Regions from separate parts of the Actinokineospora baliensis genome, predicted to be linked through region 4. Evidence: riboswitches for the same ligand, from Rfam matches in the RefSeq annotation. Region 4 holds a riboswitch; each other region holds the start of a gene.

Region 1 (4,070 bases), 1.3 Mb from region 4:
AGGCGCCCGATGATGGAGCGCAGTTCCCCGATCGAATGGTTCACCGCCGTGAGGTGGGCCACGGGGAGCATCGTGGTCTCGCGGGCGATGCGTTCGGCGACCGCGACCGTGTTGTCGCGGGTCGATCCTCCCGCGCCGTAGGTCACGGACACGAAGTCCGGGCGCAACGACTCCAGTCTGCGCACGGTGTCCCAGATCCGTTGGTCGTCACCGGCCTTGCGCGGCGGCATGAACTCCAACGACAGCGTGGCCTTGCCCGCGGCCAACCGCTCGCGGACGGTGCGACCCGCCCCCGCGGCGGGTGGGTTGCCCACCCGCCGCGGGGATAGTTGGTGCGAGATCACGCTTCGGCCCGCACCCGGGTGGTCGCGGCGACCAGGTTGGCCAGGGTGGCGCGGACCTCCGGGTAGCCGCGGGTCTTCAGGCCGCAATCGGGGTTTACCCAGAGGCGGTTGGCCGGGAAGTCCGCGGTGGCCGTGCGCAGGTAGCCGACGATCTCGTTGGTGGTGGGGATTCGGGGGGAGTGGATGTCCCAGACGCCGGGGCCGACCTCGTTGGGGTAGGTGGCGGCGGCGAGGTCGGCGACGATGGCCATCTGGGAGCGGGCGGCTTCGAGGCTGATCACGTCGGCGTCCATGTCGATGATGGCGCGGAGCACGTCACCGAACTCGGCGTAGCACATGTGGGTGTGGATCTGGGTGTCGTCGCGGACGCCGGTGGTGGCGAGCTGGAAGGCGGTCACGGCCCAGTCGAGGTACGCGGCGCGGTCGGCGGTGCGCAGCGGCAGGGTCTCCCGCAGGGCGGGCTCGTCGACCTGGATGACCGCGATCCCGGCCTCCTCCAGGTCCGCGACCTCGTCGCGCAACGCCAACGCGACCTGGCGCGCCGTCTCCCCGCGCGGCTGGTCATCGCGCACGAACGACCACGCCAGCATCGTCACCGGGCCGGTCAACATCCCCTTGACCGGGCGCGGCGTCAGGCTCTGCGCGTAGGTCGACCACTGGACCGTCATCGGCGCGGGCCGCGACACGTCGCCCGCGATGATCGGCGGCCGGACGTAGCGGCTGCCGTAGGACTGCACCCAGCCGTGCCGCGTGGCGAGGAACCCGTCGAGCTGCTCGGCGAAGTACTGGACCATGTCGTTGCGTTCGGGTTCGCCGTGCACCAGCACGTCCAGGCCGAGCTCCTCTTGGTCGGTGATCACCGACCGGATCTCCGCCCGCATCGCCTCTTGGTACGCCTCGTCCGACAGCCGCCCGGCCCTCAGCTCGGCGCGCGCCTTGCGCAGGTCAGCGGTCTGCGGGAAGGACCCGATCGTGGTCGTCGGCAGGTCGGGCAGGCCCAACCGGTCCTGCTGGGCCTGCCGCCGCGCCTCATAGGGGCGATTGCGCCTTACGCCCGCCTCCTCCCGGTCCCGCACCGCGGCGACCCGCACGATCGGCGATGCGGCGCGCGAGGCCAGCCGATCGGCGTTGCGCCGCAGGGCTTCCTCGACCGCCGGGCGCCCCTCGACCAGGCCGTCGCGCAGGGTGACGATCTCCGCGAGCTTCTGCCGGGCGAACGACAGCCAGCTGACCACCTCCGGGTCGAGGTCGCGCTCCAGGGTGACGTCCAGCGGCACGTGCAACAACGAGCACGAAGGCGCCACGTCGACCGTGCCCGCCAGCTCCTGCAGCCTCTCCAGCGCACCCAGCGCGGCGGCCAGGTCCGCCGCCCAGATGTTACGACCGGTGACCACGCCCGCGACCAGCCGCTTGCCCTGGATCCCGCCCAGCGCGGCGAGGTCGTCGAGGTTGGCCGCCGCGGGCCCGGTGAAGTCGATCGCGAGCCCCTCGACCGGGGCGGCGGCCAGCACCGGAAGGGCATCACCGAGGCGGTCGAAGTAGGACGCGACCAGGATCTTGGGCCGGACCCGCTCGGCGGCCAGCACCGCGTAGACCTCGGCGACCCGCTCGAGCACCGCCTCGGGCTGGTCGGTGACCAGCGCGGGCTCGTCCAGCTGCACCCACTCCGCGCCTGCCGCACGCAGCTGCCCGAGCAGGTCGGCGTAGAGCGGGACGATCCGGTCGAGCAGGTCCAGCGGCTGGGCAGAGCCGGTGGGGTCCTTGGCGAGCAGGAGGAAGCTGACCGGCCCCAGGACGACCGGGCGGGTGAGGATCCCCTGCTCCAGGGCCTCGGCGAACTCGGTGAGCGGCTTGGTCGGGTCCAGCGTGAAGGTCGTGTCCGGCCCCAGTTCGGGCACGAGGTAGTGATAGTTGGTGTCGAACCACTTCGTCATCTCCAACGGCGGCACGTCGGCGGTCCCCCGCGCCATCGCGAAGTAGCGGTCCAGCCCCTGGGCCACCGCAGCGTGCCTGGCCGGGATCGCGCCCAGCAGCCACGCCGTGTCCAGGACGTGGTCGTACAGGGAGAAGTCGTTGCTCGGGATGTCGTCCACGCCCGCGTCCCGCAGCTCGGCCCACCGCTGGGACCGCAGCTCCCTGGCCGCGTCGAGCAGCGCGTCAGCGCCGGTGCGCCCGGCCCAGTAGGCCTCGGTCGCCTTCTTCAACTGCCGGTTGGCACCCTGGCGCGGGTATCCGTGCACGGTCGCACGACTGGTGCTTGTCACGGGGCTCTCCTTCGCGAGTCCACGTGGACCACCGCGAGGAGCGCACGCCAAACCAGGCCGGTTCAGCACAGACCCACCCGCGAGGTCTCAGCCAGCGCCCCGCGGTCGCGGGACGCACAGCGGGCAGGTCTTCGGACTCGCGGGCACGCCGGCACACGCCGGGTTCCTACTGGCCGTCGCTTCCCAGACCCACCGGGCCCAGTGCCGATGACGGCGGTCGTTCCCACTCACCGCTGCGGGGCAGTCCCGGATTCCCACCGGGTTCCCTCTTGCCTCGACCACCGCACGCGGTGGTCGAACCAGCTGCACCACCACCCTAGCCCCTGGACCGCCGCCCCTGTCCAGCACCGATCACGGTCGCCCGCACGGCTACGGTTTACCCCTACCCGATGTCGAAGGAGACAACGTGCCCATTGCTCGGTGGCTGTCGTGAGTGACAACGTCCGGTTCGACGTCCGTGGTGGGCTTGGCCGGGTCACGCTTGACCGGCCGCGGGCGCTCAACGCCCTCGATCACCCGATGGTGCTGGCGATCACCGAGCAGCTCGACCGCTGGCGCGACGACTCGGCGGTGCGTGCGGTGCTGATCGACGGGGCGGGCGAGCGGGGGCTCTGCGCGGGCGGGGACATTCGGTCGATCTATGAGGACGCGCGGGCGAGCGGGTCGGCGTCACTGGCGTTCTGGGCTGACGAGTACCGGCTGAACGCGCTGATCGCCCGGTACCCGAAACCGTACGTGGCGTGGATGGACGGCATCGTCATGGGCGGCGGGGTCGGTGTGTCCGCGCACGGGAGCCACCGGATCGTCACCGAGCGCTCCAGGGTCGCCATGCCCGAGGTCGGCATCGGCTTCGCCCCCGACGTCGGCGGCACCTACCTGTTGTCCCGGGCGCCCGGCCAGTTGGGTACCCACATGGCGCTGACGGGTACCGCGGTGTCCGGGGCCGATGCCATCCACTGTGGACTCGCCGACCACTTCGTCCCGAGCTCCCGCTTCCCCGACCTGCTCGACGCCCTCACCACCGGCACACCGAGCGAAGCGATCGCCGCGGTCGCCGACACTCCCCCACCGAGCCGCCTCGCGTCCGACCAGGGCTGGATCGACCACTGCTACGCCGCCGACTCGGTGGAGGAGATCCTCGCCAACCTCCACGACGGCGGCGAAGCGGCTGTCGCGACGGCGAAGGAAATGGAGGGCAAATCACCGACGGCGTTGAAGGTGACGCTGCGGGCGTTGCGCACGGCTTTGGCGCTGCCCTTGGAAACCGTGCTGGCCCAGGAGTACCGGACCTCACACCGGGCGTTGCGGTCCGCGGACCTGGTCGAGGGCATCCGCGCCCAGATCATCGACAAGGACCGCTCACCCCGCTGGACCCCCGCCTCCCTCACCGAGGTGACCGACGACCTGGTCGACACCTACTTCACCACCCTTGGCACCGCCGAGTGGACGGCCGGTTCCCGCT
Region 2 (4,070 bases), 2.4 Mb from region 4:
GCCCTGGTTCCACCCGCGCAGCGCCAATCCGAAGGCGGCGGTGGACTTGCCCTTCATCTCCCCGGTGTGCACCACGACCAACGGCCGGTTCCGCCGCTGCCGGGTGGTGAGCCCGTCTTGCGGGACAACCTCCGGCTTCCCTTGTGGCATAACGACTCCCCTCAGGCGGCGCGCGCCGCGCGGACCACACCGGCGACGGCGTCGGCGGACAGTTCCGCGAGTCGGAGACCGGTTCCGCCGAGCGCCGCCGTGAGATTGTCGGCCAACCCCAAGCGAACCGGCCCGTTCTCGCAATCCACGACCACGCTGACCACCCCGTCGGCAGCGAGTGCGGCCGCCGCGCGCATGGCGTCGCCGACGGCGTCGTGCGAGGTGCGCCCGTCCCGGTTCACCGCCACCGTGGCGCGGCCGTCGGTCACGACGACCAGCAGGGCCCGCCGCCTCGGGTCACGCATCCGTTCAATGGCAAGCGTTTTCCGCGCCCGCAACAACCCGTCCGCCAGCGGGGTGCGCCCGCCGGTGCGGAGATCACGCAGCCGCGCGACAGCGGCCTCGACCGACGACGTGGGCGGCAACGACAACACGGCCTCACCGCCGCGGAAGGTCACCAGCCCGACCTTGTCCCGGCGCTGGTAGGCGTCGCGCAGCAAGGAGATCACCGCGCCGGTCACCGCGGACATGCGCTTGCGGGCGGCCATCGAGCCCGACGCGTCCACCGCGAACAGCACCAGGTTCGACTCCCGGCCCTCCCGCACCGCGCGCCGGACATCCCCCGACCGCACCACGATCCCCGGACCGCTGCGACCCCGCGTGTGCTGGAAAGGCGCCGCTGCGGTGAGCGTGCCGACCAGGTGGATTCCGGTGCCCTGGTTCTGCGCCGCGCGCAGCGCCCGGCCGGAACCGGCGCGTGACCGCGATCGCCTGCCCGGCGCGCCTTCGCCGACGCCGTCGAGTTGCAGCACCCTGGCCCGGAACGCCTCGTCCGGCCGCGAAGCCGCCTGCGACTGGTCGCCGCCCTGGGGTGCTTCGGCGTCTTGCTTGCCCTGATCCCCTTGGGGCGCCTCGGATTCACCCGGTTCCGGAGCGCCGCCACCGGGGCCGCTGTCGTCGGGGTCCCGGTCGGCCTCCTCGGCGGCGTCGCGCAACGCCTGCGACAGCTGCTCCTGGTCCAGTCCGGGCTCGTCGAACGGGTCACGCCTGCGCCGGTGCGGCAGGGCCAGCCGGGCGGCCACCTCGACGTCGATCTCCTCGACCGCGCCCGCCCCGCGCCACGCCGCGTGCGCGACCGAAGCCCGGGCAACCACCAGGTCCGCGCGCATGCCGTCTACGTCGAACGCCGCGCACACCGCCGCGATCCGGCGTAGCTCGGCGTCGGGCAGCACGACCTCCGGCAGTGCCTTGCGGGCGGCCACGATCCGCGCGGCCAGCTCCGCGTCCGAAGTGGACCAGGCATCGGCGAAGCCCGCCGGGTCGGCCTCGAACGCCAACCGCCGCCGGATCACCTCCGTGCGGGTGTCCACGTCGCGGGCGGCGCGCACCTCGACGGTGAGCCCGAACCGGTCGAGCAGCTGCGGCCGCAGCTCGCCCTCCTCCGGGTTCATCGTGCCGACCAGCAGGAACGACGCGGCGTGCGAGACCGACACGCCCTCGCGCTCGACGTGCGCGCGCCCCATCGCGGCGGCGTCGAGCAGCAGGTCCACCAGGTGGTCGTGCAGCAGGTTGACCTCGTCGACGTAGAGCACCCCCCGGTGCGCCGCCGCCAGCAGACCCGGTTGGTAGGCGCGGACCCCCTCGGTCAGCGCGCGTTCCAGGTCCAGTGAGCCGATGACCCGGTCCTCGGTGGCGCCGACCGGGAGCTCGACCAGCCGCGCCGGGCGGGTGTCGGAGTCGGGGGCCGAGTGCGGGCCGTCCGGGCAGGCCGGGTCGGGCGCGGCCGGGTCGCAGGAGAACCGGCAGTCCGCCACGACGCCCGCCACGGGCAGCAACGCGGCCAGCGCGCGCACCACGGTCGACTTGGCGGTGCCCTTCTCGCCGCGCACCAGCACCCCGCCGATCCCGGGGTGCACCGCGTTGAGCAACAGGGACAGCCGCAGGTCGGCGTGGCCGACGACCGCGGAGAACGGGTAGCCGGGCAGGGCTGGACGGGTCACGTCGTTCCTCACTCCGGGTCCGCGCCCGGGTCGGTGGGTCAGCGGGCGGAGTGTCCTGGCTCCCGGATCGCCGCGCCGCCCCGGCCTTCCCGAGTCGCCCCGGTGGCCAGCGTGGGGACGGCACTCCCCGGTCACAGTGGCGGGACCGCGCCGGACTCGCACCGGCTTCCTCGCACACCTGCTGTTCTGTCTTCAGTTGGCTCGCCAGGCATCGTCGCATCCGGCGGGGCTCGCGGCCAAGGCACGTGGTGGGGATCTCGGGTCGGTTAGGGTCTGGGCCCGTGGCGGTCTCGGTGGTGGGAATCGGTGCGGACGGTGTGGTCGGGCTCTCGCCCGCGGCGCGCGCCGAGCTGGACCGCGCCCAAGTCGTCCTGGGGTCGGCCCGCCAGCTCGACCTGCTGCCCGCCGAGGTCACCGCCGAACGGGTCGCGTGGCCCTCGCCGCTGGTCCCGGCCATCCCCGGCCTGCTCGAGCGCTACCGCGACCGGGTGCTGTGCGTGCTGGCCAGTGGCGACCCCATGTTCCACGGCATCGGCACCACGCTGTCGCGGTTCGCCGAAGTCCGGGTGTGGCCGCACCCGTCGTCGCTGTCGCTGGCGTGCGCGCGGCTCGGGTGGGCGGTCGAGGAGGTGGCCGTGGTCAGCGCGGTCGCACGGCCGGTGGAGCGGTTGCACGCCGTGCTGCACCAGGGACGCCGTGTGCTCGTGCTCAGCGCCAACAGTGCAACGCCCGCGGCGGTGGTCGCGTTGTTGCGCGACCGCGGGTTCGGTGCGAGCGCGGTCACGGTCTTGCAGGAACTGGGTGGGCCGGGCGAGCGGATCGGCACCGACTGGGACGACGTGTCGCCGCTCAACGTCGTCGCGATCGAGTGCGTGGCCGATCCCGGCGCTCGTCGGCTGCCGCGCGTGCCTGGCCTGCCTGACGACGTCTACGAGCACGACGGGCAGATCACCAAGCGCGAGGTCCGGGCGGTCACGGTGTCGTCGCTGGCGCCCGAGCCGGGGCAGCTGCTGTGGGACGTCGGCGCGGGGTCGGGCAGCGTCGGGATCGAGTGGGCGCGGACGCACCCCGCGTGCCGGGTGATCGCCATCGAGCCGCGCGACGACCGGGCCGACCGGGTCGCGCGCAACGCGGCCGCGCTGGGAGTGCCGGGCGTGGTCCTGGTCCGTGGTTCGGCGCCGGACGCGTTGGCCGGGCTGGAGCGGCCGGACGCGGTGTTCGTCGGCGGGGGAGTGACGGTCGAGGGTGTCCTGCCCGCGTGCTGGGCGGCGCTGCGGCCGGGTGGGCGGATCGTGGTGAACGCGGTGACGCTCGAGTCGGAGGTGCTCGTCGCGCGCTGGTACGCCGAGGTCGGCGGGACGCTGACCCGGTTGTCCGTCGGGCGGGCCGCCCCGGTCGGCGGGTTCACCGGCTGGCGGCAGGCCATGCCGGTCACGCAGTGGGTCGCGAGCAAGGAGCGGACATGACCGTGCACTTCATCGGGGCTGGCCCGGGTGCGGCTGACCTGATCACCGTGCGCGGGCGCGACCTCATCGCTGCCGCGCCGGTCTGCCTCTACGCGGGTGCGCTGGTGCCCGAAGAGTTGCTGGCGGTGTGCCCATCCGGGGCTCGCAAGGTCGACACGGCGAACCTGACGCTGGACGAGATCGTCGCCGAGATGGTGGCAGCGCACACCGCTGGCCACGACGTCGCTCGGTTGCACTCCGGGGACCCCTCGGTGTTCAGCGCTATGGCCGAGCAGATGCGCCGCTTGGACGCCGCTGAGGTGCCTTATGACGTGACTCCTGGCGTGCCCGCCTTCGCCGCCGCTGCCGCGTCCCTTCGGCAAGAGTTGACCGTGCCCGCCCTAGGGCAGACCGTGGTGCTCACTCGAACTGCCGCCCGCGCGACGCCTATGCCTCCGGGTGAGGACCTAGACAC
Region 3 (4,070 bases), 970 kb from region 4:
CGCGAACCCGACGCCCTCGCCGCCCAGGATCGCCGACGCGGGAACGCGAGCGCCCTCGAACAGGACCTGGCGGGTGGGTTGGGCGTTCCAGCCCATCTTGGCCTCGTTGGGCCCGAACGACACACCGGGGGTGTCCCGGTCGACGATGAACGCGGAGATCCCACGCGCCCCCGGCCCGCCGGTCCTGGCGAGCACGACGTAGACGTCCGAGGTGCCCGCGCCAGAGATGAACTGCTTGACCCCGTCGAGCACGTACTCGTCGCCGTCGCGGCGTGCCCGGGTGCTCAGCGCGGCGGCGTCGGAGCCTGCGTCGGGTTCGGTGAGGCAATAGCTGCCCATGGCGTCCATGGTGGACATCCGGGGCAGGTAGCGGTGCCGCTGGTCGTCGGTGCCGAAGCGGTCGATCATCGTGGCGACCATGTTGTGGATCGACACGTACGCCGCGATCGACGGGCAGCCGGTGGCCAGCGCCTCGAACACGAGCACGCCGTCGAGCCTGCCGAGCTCGGACCCGCCCACCTCCTCGGGCAGGTAAAGGCCGCCGAGGCCCAGTTCGGCCGCTTTGCGGAGCACGTCGACCGGGAAGTGCTTGGCCTGGTCCCATTCCACCGCGTGCGGGGCCAGGTGTTCGGCGGCGAAGTCGGCCGCTGTCTCGCGCAGCGCGCGCTGTTCGTCGGTCAGTCTCATCGGTCGCCTACTTCATCGTGGGGATCACGAAGCTGGCGCCTTCTTTTGCGCCGGACGGCCAGCGGGAGGTGACCGTCTTGGTCTTGGTGTAGAAGCGGATCGAGTCCGGCCCGTGCTGGTTGAGGTCGCCGAAACCGGACCGCTTCCAGCCGCCGAAGGTGTGGTAGGCGATCGGGACCGGGATCGGCACGTTCACCCCGACCATGCCGGTGTTCACCCTGGCGGTGAAGTCGCGCGCGGTGTCGCCGTCGCGGGTGAAGATCGCCACGCCGTTGCCGTACTCGTGCTCACTGGGCAGCCGCAGCGCGGCCTCGTAGTCGTCCGCGCGGACGATCGTCAGCACCGGGCCGAAGATCTCCTCCCGGTAGATCCGCATCTCGGGCGTGACCTTGTCGAACAGGCTGCCGCCGAGGAAGAACCCGTTCTCGTGGCCGGGAACGACCAGGCCACGCCCGTCGACGACCAGCTCGGCCCCCTCGGCCACCCCGATGTCGATGTAGTCGCGCACCCGGTTCACCGCCTCGGCGGTCACCAGCGGCCCGAAGTCCGCCGTCTCGTCCAGGGCCGCGCCCACCTTGAGGGTTCGCACCTGCTCGGCGAGGCGCTCGACCAGCGCGTCCGCGGTCGCCTGACCGACCGGAACGGCCACCGAGATCGCCATGCACCGCTCGCCCGCCGAGCCGTACCCGGCGCCCACCAGCGCGTTGACCACCTGGTCGAGGTCCGCGTCGGGCATGATGACCATGTGGTTCTTGGCGCCGCCAAAGCATTGCGCGCGTTTGCCGTGCGCGGCGGCGGTCGAGTAGATGTACTCCGCGATCGCCGACGAGCCGACGAACCCAATCGCCTCGACGCGTGGGTCGGTCAGCAGCGCGTCCACCGCTTCCCTGTCCCCGTTGACCACCGAGAACACCCCCGGCGGCAAACCCGCCTCGCTGAACAGCTCCGCCAACCGCAGCGGCACCGACGGGTCGCGCTCGGAGGGCTTGAGCACGAACGCGTTCCCGCAGGCGATCGCGGGCGCGGCCTTCCACAACGGGATCATCGCGGGGAAGTTGAACGGGGTGATGCCCGCCACCACGCCCAGCGGTTGGCGCATCGAGTAGACGTCGATGCCGGTGCCCGCGCTGTCGGTGTACTCGCCCTTGAGCAGGTGCGGGATGCCGATCGCGAACTCGACGACCTCCAACCCCCGCTGGATGTCGCCCTTCGCGTCGGCGACGGTCTTGCCGTGCTCGGAGGACAACAACCGCGCGAGACTGTCCTCTTCGGATCGGACGAGCTCGAGGAACCGCATTAGCACCCTGGCACGGCGCTGCGGGTTCCACGCCGCCCACTCGCGCTGCGCACGAGCCGCGTCGTCAACCGCGGCGCCGACCTCGGCCGCGGTGGCCAGCGGAACCCTGGCCTGGACGGCACCCGTGCTGGGGTCGAAGACGTCGCCGAAGCGGCCCGATGTTCCCGGAACCGGTTTCCCGGCGACGAAGTGGTGGAGTTCGGTGGTCATGGCATGCCTTTCGCGAAGGAGCGCAGGACTGAACCGCCCGGGTCGCGCCTCGTGGGGCGACCGGGCTCAGGGCAGGACGGACCTACCGCGCCGGAGGCGGGCGGTCGGCGACTTTCGCGCAGGCAGGACGAATCCGCATGCGTTCAGCTCCATCCTCGTGGACGAACACGGCTGTCCATGGCCGGTATCCTGGCTCCCGGATCGACGGCCGCCCCGGCCTTCCCGGCTCGCGCCAGTGGCCTTGAAGTGGGGCGTCGCTCCCCGGTCACAGTGGCGGGACCGCGCCGGATTCGCACCGGCTTCCCTGACACCATGGACCTGAGGACACCCTAAAGTAGGAAGTCCGACCATGTCGACCCCCTGGGGTCACCCCTGAACGAGCGGGCAACCGCCACGGCCGCGACCACTCCTTGCCAGAACGGCAAGCCGGTTTGCGTACTGGCCGCTGTGCGGGTGAACTGGTCGGCATGGATGAACAGTGGGACGTGGTCGTGGTCGGCGGGGGAGTGGCGGGACTGAGTGCCGCCTTGATGTTGGGCCGTGCTCGGCGGCGGGTAGTGGTGGTCGACGCGGGTAGTCCGCGCAACCGCTTCGCCGATCACATGCACGGTGTGCTCGGCCACGAGGGCGTCGATCCCCGCGAACTGGTCGCGCGCGGCCGGTCCGAGGCGGCGTCCTACGGCGTCGAGTTCCACCCCGGCCGGGTCGAACGGCTCGACGAGACCGGAGCTGGGGTCGTGGTCACCGTCCCCGGGTCGGGGCAGATCTCGGCGAGGGCCGCGATCGTGGCCACCGGCCTGTCCGACGACCTGCCCGACATCCCCGGTCTCGCCGAGCACTGGGGTGCCCGTGTCCTGCACTGCCCCTACTGCCACGGCTGGGAGGTCCGCGACCAGCACCTCGGCGTGTTGGTCACCTCACCGCTCGGGCTGCACCAGGCCGAGCTCATCCGCCAGTGGAGCCCGCAGGTCACGGTCTTCGCCCCCGCACTGGACGAGTCGGTCGAGGCCCGCCTGCGCTCACGCGGGATCGACCTCGTAGCCGACCCGGTCGTGTCAGTCTCCGGCGAAGGCCCCCTCGTCGTACACACCGCCCGCGACACCGAGGTAGCGGTGGACGCCCTGTTCACCACCGGCACCCCACGACCGCACGACGACTGCCTCAAGCACCTGAACCTGCGCCGCGCGGACACCCCATTCGGAAGCTTCCTCGCCGTCGACCCCCTCACCGGCAAAACCAGCGGCGACCGCATCTGGGCCGTGGGCAACGTGGTCAACCCCGGCGCCAACGTCCCCATGTCCATCGGAGCGGGCGCGGCGGCCGGTGGCGCGGTCAACGGCGCCCTGGTCACCCAGGAGTTCGACGCCGCACAGGCGACACCCGCGGACCTTCACCGATCGGTCACACCTCGGTGAAGTTGCCCGCACCGTCGTTGCGGAAGTGCCGGACCCGCAGGTCGAGTGTGCCGGAAAGGTCGAAGGGGTCCGAGATCACGCCGACGTCCGGGTCTCCGTCATTCTCGAGGTCGACGCTGAACATCTCGTACCAAGTCGCCCACGACTCCCATGTCGGGGCTGGCCTCCATCCCACAGGCGGACCTCTTACACACCACGATCAAACGGGCCCGGCCAGGTGGCGAGTATTCGTACCTCGAGCACGGACTTGGCGGCCACCAACAAAGTGTTGGTGGCCGCCAAGTCACGTCATGCCGTGGCAGCGGCCAAGGTGTGCTTCGCCGGGTCGGGTTGGCGTGGATCCGTGAACGTGGCCATACCGGGTACAAGAAGCGTGAGCAGTGCGGCGACGATGACCACGACCCCGCACACCGTCAGGACGAGCGTGCCACCCGCGGCGTCGATCGCGGCGGGGAGCAGCG
Region 4 (4,070 bases):
GGAGGCGGTCCAACCGCGCTCCCGGGGACATCACGACCACCTCGTGGCCGCGTCGCACCAGCTCCGGCACCAGGTGGCGGCCCAGCACGCCGGTCGCGCCGACGGCGAAGACGCGCACGCCGCTCACCCGCTCAGCGCGTGGGCGAGTTCCGGTACCACTTCGGCGAAGTCGCGCGGTGGCCGCCCGGTCCAGTCGAGGACCGCGGTGCTCACCCGCTCCGCCGTGCCCGCGCGCAGCGTGCTGTAGAGGCCGATGCGCGCCGCGACCGCCCAGTCCGGCATGCCGTTGCCCAGCATGACCGCCGCCGCGTCCGCAGGCGAGATGTCGACGTGGGTGATCCGCCGACCGACCACTGTGGACACCAGCGCGGCCAGCGCCGGGTAGCTGATGGCCCTCGGTCCGGTCAGCTCCAGCACCTGGTCGTCGGTGCCGCCCTCGGTGAGCACAGCGGCGGCCACCTCCGCGATGTCGCCAGCGTCGATCATGCTGACGCGAGCGTCGCCGACCGGCAGCACGATCGCGTCCCGCGCGCGGATGGTCGGCGCCCACTGCGCCACGTTCTGCATGAACGTGTTGGAGCGCAACAGGGTGTACCGCAGCCCGGACTCCAGCACCGCCTGGTCGCCCTCGCCGTGCTGGCGGTGCACCGACACCGGTGACGCGGGATCGGCACCCAGCGCCGACATCCGCACCACGTGCTGAACCCCGGCGCGTTTGGCGACGTCCACCAGGCCCCGGTGCACCGCGCCCTGGTCCGGGTGCAGCGGGGTCAGCAGGAACAGGTCGCTCACGCCGTGCAACGCTTCGCGAAGGCTCTCCGGCCGCTCCAGGTCCGCTTCCACGACCTCGACCAGCTCCCCGGCGGGCCGCCGTCCGCCGGGGCGAACGACCGCGCGCACCCGGCAACCGCGGCCGACCAGCCGCGACACCAACCGCAGGCCAACGGTTCCGGTGGCCCCGGTGACCGCGATGACCATCTACGCCGCCTCGAGCGCGTCCGCACCCGCGCGCTCCAGCGCCTCGGGCAGTTGGTCCTTCTCCGCGGCGTCGGCGAGCAGTTCGCCGAGCGCGGGTGCCATCTTGAACAGGTTGTGCCCGGCGATGGTCGTCACCCCGGGTCGGTGCCAGGCCCGCAGCGCGTCGCTTCCCTTGGGCAGCTTGGTCATCACGCACACCCGCGCGCCGACCGGCTCCGGGTCCAAGCCGGGCAACGCCTTCGCCACGTACGCGCTGACCCGCCGCACGTGCTCCTCCATGTCGGTGCCCGGGGGGAGCCCGCCGTCCGGTCCAAAGGGGACATCGACGGCGGGGCCGATCATCCCGACCACGTACGTGCCGGTCGCGCCGATGGGGGAGCCGTACACGTTCACGCCGAACTCGCCGGAGATGTCCACCCAGCAGGGCAGCGGCGTGCCTGCGAACTCCGGGCGCACCCGGAAGTGCGGGCGCGCGTGCAGCGCGCTGCGCACCGGGATGTCGAACCCGACGCTCGCGCCCAACCGGGTCACCGCCGTGCCCGCGCAGATCACCACGTGCCTGGCCCGGTAGATCGCCTCCGTGGTCTGGAACTCCGCTCCGTCGCCGTCGGAAGGCACCGTGACGCTGTGCACGTCGGCCTGGACGATCCGGTCGCCGACCCAGTGCGCCAGCGCATCGATCGTCCGCTTCGCCCTGATCGCGCCCGCGCCCGGGTCGACCAGCAGCGGCGTGCCCACCCGCGCCAGCGCGGGGAACACCTCGCCACCCACCGCACCGGGGACGAACGAGTGCTCGACCCGCTGCGCCGCCATCCCGGTGACGTGCGAATGGTCCATCCCGTGGTACACCGCGCCTTCCGGCCCGATCAGCTCGCGCCCGAGCCGCTGCTCCCAGCGGGCGAACCCGCGCCGCCCCTCCACCGCCATCGCCACGTGCAGCTCGTTGTCGTGCCGGTGCCGGAACGTCCTGGTGAGACCGCCCGAGAGCCCGGCGCCCGGCGGCCGCCCGTCGAACACCAGCACGTCGGCCCCGCGCCGCACCAGCGCCTCGGCCGTGGCCAGCCCCAGCACCCCGGCCCCGATGACCGCGATGTCGACTTCCCGTCGGTGAGTCATGTCCCTCTCCCGCGCCGAAGGTCCACCCCTACCCCTCCGAGCCTCGCGCCGAGGGCTCCCCTGCTCCATCCCGTGTTCGCGTGATCTGCCGAGAACCAGGCCCCGCCCCGCTCGGGGCCTGGGCGACACACCCACTACATGTGGGGTCCCGGAACCGTCGGGACGGCCATGTATGGTGCCGACAGCTGGTTCGGCCGCTCAGCCAGAGCGGTCGTCGCAAGAGGGAACCCGGTGCGAGTCCGGGACTGCCCCGCAGCGGTGAACGGGAACGAAAGCCGTCAACGAAGCACTGGACGCCCGCGTCTGGGAAGCGACGGCCGGTAGGCGCCTGCCCAGGCACGCCCGTGAGTCCGAAGACCTGCCAGCACCCCGCCCGCGACCCGCGGGCGGGTGTCCGCGGCCCCGTGGGAGGGCGTGAGGACGTGGCGGTCGCGCGCGCCCGTGTCCTCCTCGACCCCGGGGCCCAGGCTCGCGAGGAGACAGGTTGTGACGACCGTCGACACGGTCACCACCATGCGGGTGCGCAAGCGCGACGGGGCGCTGGAGCCCGTCGACGTCGACAAGATCGTGCGCGCCGTGCGGCGCTGCGCGGAGGGGCTGCGCGAGGTCGACCCGCTGCGGGTGGCCACCAAGACGATCAGCGGTCTCTACGACGGCGCCACCACCGCCGAACTGGACCGGCTGTCCATCCAGACCGCCGCCGAGCTCGTCGCCGAGGACCCCGAGTACTCCCGGCTCGCCGCCGGGCTGCTCAGCGCCTACATCGACAAGGAGGTCCGCGGCCAGGGGGTGCACTCGTTCAGCCAGAGCATCGCCCTCGGGCACGCCGAGGGCCTGATCGGCGACAGCACCGCTCGGCTGGTCGCGGCCAACGCGCGCAAGCTCGACGACGCCATCGACCTCACAGCGGACCGCCGGTTCGAGTACTTCGGCCTGCGTACCGTCTACGACCGCTACCTGCTGCGGCACCCGTCGCGCCGCAGCGTTGTCGAACTGCCGCAGTACTGGCTGCTGCGAGTCGCGTGTGGCCTGTCGCACACCGCCGCCGAGGCGATCGACTTCTACCGGCTGATGTCGTCGCTGGCCTACCTGCCCAGCTCCCCGACGCTGTTCAACTCCGGCACCGTGCACACCCAGATGTCCTCCTGCTACCTGCTGGACTCCCCGCGCGACGAGCTCGAGTCGATCTACGAGCGGTACGCCCAGATCGCCAGGCTCTCGAAGTTCGCGGGCGGCATCGGCGTGCAGTGGTCGCGGGTCCGCTCGCGCGGCGCGCTGATCAGGGGCACCAACGGGCACTCCAACGGGATCGTGCCGTGGCTGCGCACGCTCGACGCCTCGGTCGCGGCGGTCAACCAGGGCGGGCGGCGCAAGGGCGCGGCGTGCGTGTACCTGGAGACCTGGCACCCCGACATCGAGGAGTTCCTGGAGCTGCGCGACAACACCGGGGAGGACGCGCGCCGCACGCACAACCTCAACCTGGCCAACTGGATCCCCGACGAGTTCATGCGCCGGGTCGAGGCGGACGCGGACTGGTCGCTGTTCGACCCCGACGAGCTGCCCGAGCTCGTCGACCTGTGGGGCGACGACTTCGACCGCGCCTACCGGGCCGCCGAGGAGGCCGGTCGCGCGGTGCGCACGGTCAAGGCGCGCGAGCTCTACGGCAAGATGATCCGCACCCTGGCGCAGACCGGCAACGGGTGGATGACCTTCAAGGACACCGCCAACCGCACCTGCAACCAGACCGCCGAACCGGGCGACGTGGTGCACCTGTCCAACCTGTGCACCGAGATCCTGCAGGTCACCAGCGACGACGAGACCGCGGTGTGCAACCTCGGGTCGGTCAACCTCGGCGCGCACGTGCTCGGTGACGAGGTGGACTGGGAGCGGCTGCGGTCCACTGTGCGCACCGCGGTGGTGTTCCTGGACCGGGTGATCGACATCAACTACTACCCGACCGAGCAGGCCGGGCGCGG

The links. Region 4 has a riboswitch for cobalamin ahead of JOD54_RS17245 (ribonucleoside-diphosphate reductase subunit alpha). Riboswitches for the same ligand answer to the same signal wherever they lie in the genome.
Region 1: another riboswitch for cobalamin. It lies ahead of metE (5-methyltetrahydropteroyltriglutamate--homocysteine S-methyltransferase); the one in region 4 lies ahead of JOD54_RS17245 (ribonucleoside-diphosphate reductase subunit alpha).
Region 2: another riboswitch for cobalamin. It lies ahead of JOD54_RS26930 (magnesium chelatase subunit D family protein); the one in region 4 lies ahead of JOD54_RS17245 (ribonucleoside-diphosphate reductase subunit alpha).
Region 3: another riboswitch for cobalamin. It lies ahead of JOD54_RS21140 (CoA-acylating methylmalonate-semialdehyde dehydrogenase); the one in region 4 lies ahead of JOD54_RS17245 (ribonucleoside-diphosphate reductase subunit alpha).

Annotation. Positions count from the first base shown of each region.
Region 1 covers NZ_JAFBCK010000001.1:4,977,682-4,981,751, reverse strand. Annotated here, with positions in the region: gene JOD54_RS22780 (methylenetetrahydrofolate reductase) at 1-314, opposite strand, end outside; gene metE (5-methyltetrahydropteroyltriglutamate--homocysteine S-methyltransferase) at 341-2,608, opposite strand; cobalamin riboswitch at 2,714-2,927, opposite strand; gene JOD54_RS22770 (enoyl-CoA hydratase/isomerase family protein) at 3,029-4,070, shown strand, end outside.
Region 2 covers NZ_JAFBCK010000001.1:6,050,137-6,054,206, reverse strand. Annotated here, with positions in the region: gene cobO (cob(I)yrinic acid a,c-diamide adenosyltransferase) at 1-150, opposite strand, end outside; gene JOD54_RS26930 (magnesium chelatase subunit D family protein) at 162-2,150, opposite strand; cobalamin riboswitch at 2,178-2,347, opposite strand; gene cbiE (precorrin-6y C5,15-methyltransferase (decarboxylating) subunit CbiE) at 2,432-3,616, shown strand; gene cobM (precorrin-4 C(11)-methyltransferase) at 3,613-4,070, shown strand, end outside.
Region 3 covers NZ_JAFBCK010000001.1:4,618,075-4,622,144, forward strand. Annotated here, with positions in the region: gene JOD54_RS34410 (acyl-CoA dehydrogenase family protein) at 1-687, opposite strand, end outside; gene JOD54_RS21140 (CoA-acylating methylmalonate-semialdehyde dehydrogenase) at 695-2,194, opposite strand; cobalamin riboswitch at 2,357-2,531, opposite strand; gene JOD54_RS21145 (NAD(P)/FAD-dependent oxidoreductase) at 2,662-3,609, shown strand; gene JOD54_RS21150 (hypothetical protein) at 3,596-3,733, opposite strand; gene JOD54_RS21155 (MFS transporter) at 3,898-4,070, opposite strand, start outside.
Region 4 covers NZ_JAFBCK010000001.1:3,652,568-3,656,637, forward strand. Annotated here, with positions in the region: gene JOD54_RS17230 (NAD-dependent epimerase/dehydratase family protein) at 1-118, opposite strand, end outside; gene JOD54_RS17235 (SDR family oxidoreductase) at 124-978, opposite strand; gene JOD54_RS17240 (NAD(P)/FAD-dependent oxidoreductase) at 979-2,094, opposite strand; cobalamin riboswitch at 2,264-2,474, shown strand; gene JOD54_RS17245 (ribonucleoside-diphosphate reductase subunit alpha) at 2,581-4,070, shown strand, end outside.